Regions from separate parts of the Mesorhizobium sp. USDA 4413 genome, predicted to be linked through region 3. Evidence: predicted binding sites of a transcription regulator. Region 3 holds the regulator's gene; each other region holds the start of a gene.
The links. The regulator LexA, encoded in region 3, represses DNA repair genes until DNA is damaged. The targets are predictions, from matches to a motif close to TGTTCNNNNTGTGTTCNG.

Region 1: recA (recombinase RecA) is a predicted target of LexA. The motif match lies at 1,048-1,065, and genes of this name have one in related genera.
Region 2: ACVMIM_RS04155 (YifB family Mg chelatase-like AAA ATPase) is a predicted target of LexA. The motif match lies at 1,126-1,143, and genes of this name have one in related genera.

What each region holds. Positions count from the first base shown of each region.
Region 1 is NZ_JBVPRP010000001.1:4,645,713-4,647,913, forward strand. Features, by position in the region: gene recA (recombinase RecA) at 1-990, opposite strand, end outside; gene ACVMIM_RS22760 (carbohydrate kinase family protein) at 1,273-2,201, shown strand, end outside.
Region 2 is NZ_JBVPRP010000001.1:817,956-820,156, reverse strand. Features, by position in the region: gene ACVMIM_RS04155 (YifB family Mg chelatase-like AAA ATPase) at 1-1,031, opposite strand, end outside; gene gshB (glutathione synthase) at 1,181-2,122, opposite strand.
Region 3 is NZ_JBVPRP010000001.1:4,414,149-4,416,349, reverse strand. Features, by position in the region: gene ACVMIM_RS21570 (ComEC/Rec2 family competence protein) at 1-542, shown strand, start outside; gene lexA (transcriptional repressor LexA) at 536-1,276, opposite strand; gene ACVMIM_RS21560 (molybdopterin molybdotransferase MoeA) at 1,393-2,201, opposite strand, start outside.

The DNA of each region.
Region 1 (2,201 bases), 230 kb from region 3:
GATCTCGCGCGCCGTGTCGGGATTGTCGCGCAGGAACAGCTTGGCGTTCTCGCGACCCTGGCCGAGACGCTGCGAATTATAGGAGAACCAGGCGCCCGATTTCTCGACCACACCCGCCTTGACCCCAAGATCGACGAGCTCGCCGGTCTTCGACACGCCCTCGCCATACATGATGTCGAACTCCACCACCTTGAAGGGCGGGGCCAGCTTGTTCTTGACCACCTTGACGCGGGTCTGGTTGCCGACGACCTCGTCGCGGTCCTTGACCGAGCCGATGCGGCGGATGTCGAGGCGCACCGAGGCGTAGAATTTCAGCGCGTTGCCGCCGGTGGTCGTCTCGGGCGAGCCGAACATGACGCCGATCTTCATGCGGATCTGGTTGATGAAGATGACCATGGTGTTGGAGCGCGAGATCGAAGCGGTCAGCTTGCGCAGCGCCTGGCTCATCAAACGAGCCTGCAGACCGGGCAGCGCGTCGCCCATCTCGCCTTCGATTTCGGCGCGCGGCGTCAATGCCGCAACGGAGTCGACGACCAGCACGTCGATGGCGCCCGAACGCACCAGCGTGTCGCAGATTTCCAGCGCCTGCTCGCCGGTGTCGGGCTGCGAGATCAGCAAGTTTTCCAGGTCGACGCCGAGTTTGCGAGCATAGACCGGATCGAGCGCGTGCTCGGCATCGACGAAGGCGCAGATGCCGCCCTTCTTCTGGGCCTCCGCAACCGTGTGCAGCGCCAGCGTCGTCTTGCCCGAGCTTTCCGGCCCGTAGATCTCGATGATGCGGCCGCGCGGCAGGCCGCCGACGCCGAGCGCGATGTCGAGGCCGAGCGACCCGGTCGGCACGGTTTCGATCTCGACCACCTGCTCATTGGCGCCGAGCCGCATGATCGAGCCCTTGCCGAAAGCGCGCTCGATTTGCGACAGCGCCGCATCCAGAGCCTTTGATTTGTCCACTGCCTTATCCTCTACAAGCCGCAAAGTATTCTGAGCCATGATACATCACCCCTTGGTCGTCAATGAAGGCCGGACAATCCGTGATCCCTGCCGTTTTGTACCTTTTTTGTTCTCATTTGGCAAGGGGCAACAAATACCTGAAAAATAATCAATATCTGGATTTGTTCTATTTTTGTCTCACCAGAGCTAGTGCGGAGCGCAACCACTGGCCTAGAAGAGATTTCGATATCCGGCCATCCCGAATCGCGCCCCCGATTGCAGGGTGACCCGGGGAAACCTAGTGTGCGCAGCCGCACGATCAACGAAAGTCACCGACCCGAAATGCCGACATCCCCAACTATCCTGGCCCTGGGTGGCGCCCATATCGACCGGCGCGGCCAGGTCTCTGGCACTTATGTGCCCGCCGCTTCCAACCCCGGCATGATGCGCGAGGATGTCGGCGGCGTCGTTTTCAACGCGCTGCGCAGCGTAGTGAAGCGTGGCGTCTCGGCCTCGCTGATCTCGGTGCGCGGCGGCGACGCGGCGGCCGAAACGGTCGCCTCGGCGATCGACAACGCCGGGATAGCGGACCTCTCGGTCGTGTTCCTCGACCGCACCACGCCGAGCTATACCGCGCTGATCGACGCCGAAGGCGAATTGATCGTCGGGCTGGCCGATATGGCGCTCTATGACCTCGCCTTCCCGAAACAGATCCGCCGCGCCAAGGTGCGCGAGGCGATCGCCGCCGCCGACGCCATCCTGTGCGACGCCAACCTGCCAACGACGGCGCTGGATCGCCTGGTGGCGCTCGCCGGCGGCCGGCCGGTCTTCGCCATTGCCGTCTCGCCGGCGAAGGTCGTTCGGCTGGCTCCGTTGCTCGGGAATTTGTCGCTGCTCTTCATGAACCGCCGCGAAGCCGCCGCGCTGGTCGGCGCCGAATTGTCGGGCAAAACCCTTGTCGAGGCGCTCAGGCGGGGTGGCCTGAATGCCGGCGTGGTTACGGCCGGCAGCGCCCCCGTGCTGGCCTTCGACGACGCCGGCATCTTCGAAATCGACCCGCCTGCGCCGCGCCGGGTCGCCGACGTGACCGGCGCCGGCGACGCCTTGACCGGCGCGACGGTGGCCGCCCTGCTGCGCGGCCTTCCTTTGCGCGCAGCGCTGCGCGAGGGCGTGGCGGCGGCAATGCTCGCCATAGAGAGTCCGGAGGCCGTGCCATCCTTCACGATCGCCAACTTCACGCAGGCGCTTGCCCTTGTGCCGGAGGCGCGGGA
Region 2 (2,201 bases), 3.6 Mb from region 3:
ATCGCCGCCACCAGCTGGATGCGCGCCGGATAGGTGACGCGATGGTTGGCGCGCGCAATCATGCAGTCGCCGGTTTCCAGCGGCTGGCGCAGCGCATCCAGCGTCTGCGGCGCGAATTCGGGCAGTTCGTCGAGGAACAACACGCCATTATGGGCGAGCGAGGCCTCGCCCGGACGCGCGCGCAGTCCGCCGCCCACCATCGCCGCCATCGAGGCGGAGTGATGCGGCGCGCGGAACGGCCGCCGGTCGGTCAGCTTGCCTTCGGCGAGCTCGCCGGCGACCGAGGCGATCATCGAGACTTCCAAGAGCTCCTTGGGCGCCAGCGGAGGCAGGATCGAAGGCAGGCGCTGCGCCAGCATCGACTTGCCCGCGCCGGGCGGCCCGACCATCAGCAGGTTATGGCCGCCGGCCGCCGCCACCTCGAGCGCCCGCTTGGCGCTTTCCTGGCCTTTGATGTCGGCGAGGTCGGGTAAGTCGCGTGCGGCGAGCTGGATGCCGGCTTCGGGGCGCGACAGCACCTGCGTGCCGCGAAAATGGTTGGCGATGGCGATCAGGCTGCGCGGCGCCAATATATCGAAATCCTTGCCCGCCCAGGCCGCCTCCGGCCCGCATGCGAAGGGGCAGATCAGGCCCTTGCTCTCCGCATTGGCGCCGATCGCCGCCGGCAGCGCGCCCGCAACACCCGCAATGGTGCCGTCGAGCGACAATTCGCCCAGAACCACGTAACCGGCCAGCATGTCGCCCGGAATGGCGCCCAGCGCCGCCATCAGGCCGAGCGCGATCGGCAGGTCGTAATGGCTGCCTTCCTTGGGCAGATCGGCCGGCGCGAGGTTCACCGTCACCTTCTTCGAGGGCATCGACAGGCCGGATGCGTGCAGCGCGGCCTGCACGCGCTCGCGGCTCTCGGCCACCGCCTTGTCGGGCAGGCCGACGATCTGCATTCCGACCTTGCCCGGCCCGACCATCACCTGGACATCGACCGGCAAAGCCTCGATGCCCTGGAAAGCCACCGTGCGAACCCGCGCCACCATGTTTTTCGCGCCCCCGGATGCAGGCTCCCGCGCGATGATGCCATCAGCCCGCGCAAGACCTCACGCCAGACAACCACAGATTTGCGGTTTAGGCAAGAACATTACGGGAACATTGTTCCCGCGCGTTTCAAAGAGCGTCGCGGAGAGAACTAGCTTCTCTTCCCCTCCACGCAATCCCAGAACAGAGCAGCAATATCCGCGCCGCCGAAGCGCTGCACCTCGCGCACGCCGGTCGGCGAGGTGACGTTGATCTCGGTCATGTAGTCGCCGATCACGTCGATGCCGACGAGGATGAAGCCGCGTTCCCTCAGCGCCGGTCCGATGCGGGCGCAGATCTCGCGCTCGCGCTCCGTCAGCTCGGTCTTCTCGGCGCGGCCGCCGACATGCATGTTGGAGCGGGAATCGTGCTCGGCCGGCACGCGGTTGATGGCGCCCACCGGCTCGCCGTCGATCAGGATGATGCGCTTGTCACCCTTGCGCACGTCTTTGAGATAGCGCTGGACGATATAGGGCTCGCGGAACAGCTGGCCGAACATCTCGAGCAGCGAGGCGAGGTTGCGGTCGGCTTCGTGCAGATGGAAGATGCCGGCGCCGCCATTGCCGTAGAGCGGCTTGACGATGATGTCGCCGAACTCCTTGCGGAAGGCGGCCACCTCCTGGGGATCCTTGGTGATCAGTGTCTCCGGCATCAGGTCCGGGAATTCGGTGACGAAGATCTTTTCCGGGCTGTTGCGCACCCAGGCCGGATCGTTGACCACCAGCGTCTTCGGATGGATGCGCTCCAGAATATGCGTCGTGGTGATGTAGTTCATGTCGAAGGGCGGGTCCTGCCTCAGCAGCACCACGTCCATCTCGGACAGATCGGTTCGCGCCTTCTCGCCGAGCGAATAGTGGTTGCCCTTCTCGTCGCGCACCTGCATCTCCTCGATGCGCGCGAACACCTTGCCGTCCCGCATCGACAGCCGGTCGGGGGTGTAGTGGAAAAGCTTGTGCCCCCGCCGCTGCGCCTCCAGCGACAGCGCGAAGCTCGTGTCGCCAGCGATCGACACGGTGGAGACATGATCCATCTGGACGGCGATTTTCAGCGGCATCTTTGGTCTCCGGCGAACTCAGTCGCCGATATAAGGAAATCGAGGGCGTCTGCCAATCGTGCTTGCTTGGTGCAGAGGC
Region 3 (2,201 bases):
TGCCGATCGGCGGTGGCGAGCTTGCCGTCAGTCGCGCACGCGCCAACGAGTTCACCACCGACAATTGGAAACGGGCGCTGAAAGCCGAGGAAATCGTGCCGCCGGAGACGTTCGCCAAAGATGCGCTGGACATCGTCGATCCCGTCGATCTGCCGCCCGGCTCGCCCTTCTACTGCACGGGTGATCTTTGCATCGGCCGGCATCCGTCCGGCGCCATCGTCGCACTCGCTGAAACCCGCGACAGCGCCCGGCCGGCCTGCGGCTTTGCCGACCTCGTCGTCATCAACGACGCCACCGCCTACAATCCCTGCCGCGATCCGCGCGTGCTCGTCGTCACCAAGCGGCAGTTGGCGCGCGACGGCAGCGCCGCCGTCTTCTTCGATCCCCAATCGGCAACCGCGCGACCGGCCATCCAATATGCTGTCGAGCAGCCGTACCGGCCTTGGCACGAACAGCGCAAGTATACCCGCGAGGCGAGAGGACTGCCGCCTTATCAAAAGCCTCAGCGGACGGATGCGAAACCTTCGCAACCGGATCAGTAGCGGCGGATCAACCCGACGAGCTTGCCCTGCACCTTCACCCGATCCGGTCCGAAGATGCGGGTCTCGTAGGCCGGGTTGGCAGCTTCCAGCGCGATCGAGGCACCCTTGCGGCGGAAGCGCTTGAGCGTCGCTTCCTCATCATCGACCAGCGCCACCACGATCTCGCCCGGGCTTGCCGTGTTGGCGTTGCGGATGATGACCGTGTCGCCGTCGAAGATGCCGGCCTCGATCATCGAGTCGCCTTTGACCTCCAGCGCATAATGCTCGCCGCCGGCGATCATGTCCGGCGGCACCGTGATCGAATGCGTCTGGTGCTGGATGGCGTCGATCGGGACACCGGCGGCGATGCGGCCCATCACCGGAATGGATACGGCCGAGCCGGCATCGTCGTCGTTGCTTGGCGTCGGGGCGCGCGAGGGCGCAGCCGGCTTGACCTGACGGCTGAGATTGTTCTGACCCAGGCTGCCCTGGATGACGCTTGGCGAAAACTTCTTCGCCGCATTGAGGCCGGGTGCGATCGAGTCGGGCAGGCGCAGCACTTCCAGCGCCCGCGCCCGGTTCGGCAGCCGGCGAATGAAACCGCGTTCCTCCAGCGCCGTGATCAGCCGGTGGATGCCGGACTTGGAGGCGAGGTCGAGCGCTTCCTTCATCTCGTCGAAAGACGGCGGAATCCCGCTTTCCTTCAGCCTTTCGTGGATGAACATCAGAAGTTCATGTTGTTTGCGCGTCAGCATGGCGGCCCCCACGGGTTCTGAAACCAGAATCAGAAAAACAAACCCAGAACAAACACTATCTGTTCCAGTTGTGTTCCGCAACCGTTTAAAGTTTAGTGAACTCGTTGACGATTTGTTCAGCGTAACATCAGAACGCTGCATTCGGCGCCGGTCTCGGCTGCCGGCGCGAAGGGCTCGCGCACGATCAGGCCGTTGGCGTCGGCGAGCGTTCTGAGCATCGAGGAGTCCTGGATGCCGAACGGGGTCGCGACGAGCGTGCCGGCGTCCTCGCGTATGACGGCGCGCACATAGTCCTGCCTGAGATCGTTGGCCTGCATCGCTGCGCCCAGCCGGGCCGTTCGCAGCTCCTGCCTGTGGTCGCGGCCGCCGAGCCTGGCAAGCAGCGGCTTAAGGAACAGCTGCGAGCAGACGATGCTGGCCACCGGGTTGCCGGGCAGGCCGATGCAGCGGACATTGCCAAGCCGGCCGAACATCAGCGGTTTGCCGGGGCGCATGGCGATCTTCCAGAAGTCGAGCCGCATGCCTTCACTGGTCAGCACGTCATGGATCAGGTCGTGGTCACCGACCGAGGCGCCGCCGAGCGTGACGATGACATCGGCGTTCGCCTCGACTGCTTTCCGGACCAGCGCCGCGATCGCTTCCTTACGATCGGCGGCGATGCCGAGATCGAGCGCACGCGCGCCGACCGACTGGGCGGCGGCGGCGACGCCATAGGCGTTGGATGAAATGATCTGATCGGGGCCGAGCGCGCTGCCCGGCGGCAACAGTTCATCGCCGGTGGCGATGATCGCGACCAGCGGCCGGCGCACGACATTCAAGGCGGGATGGTTGGCCGAGGCTGCAAGCGAAAGGGCCGCCGCGTCGAGCACGCGGCCCTTTTCGAGCACCACGTCGCCCTGGACGAAGTCGAGCCCGCGGCGGCGCA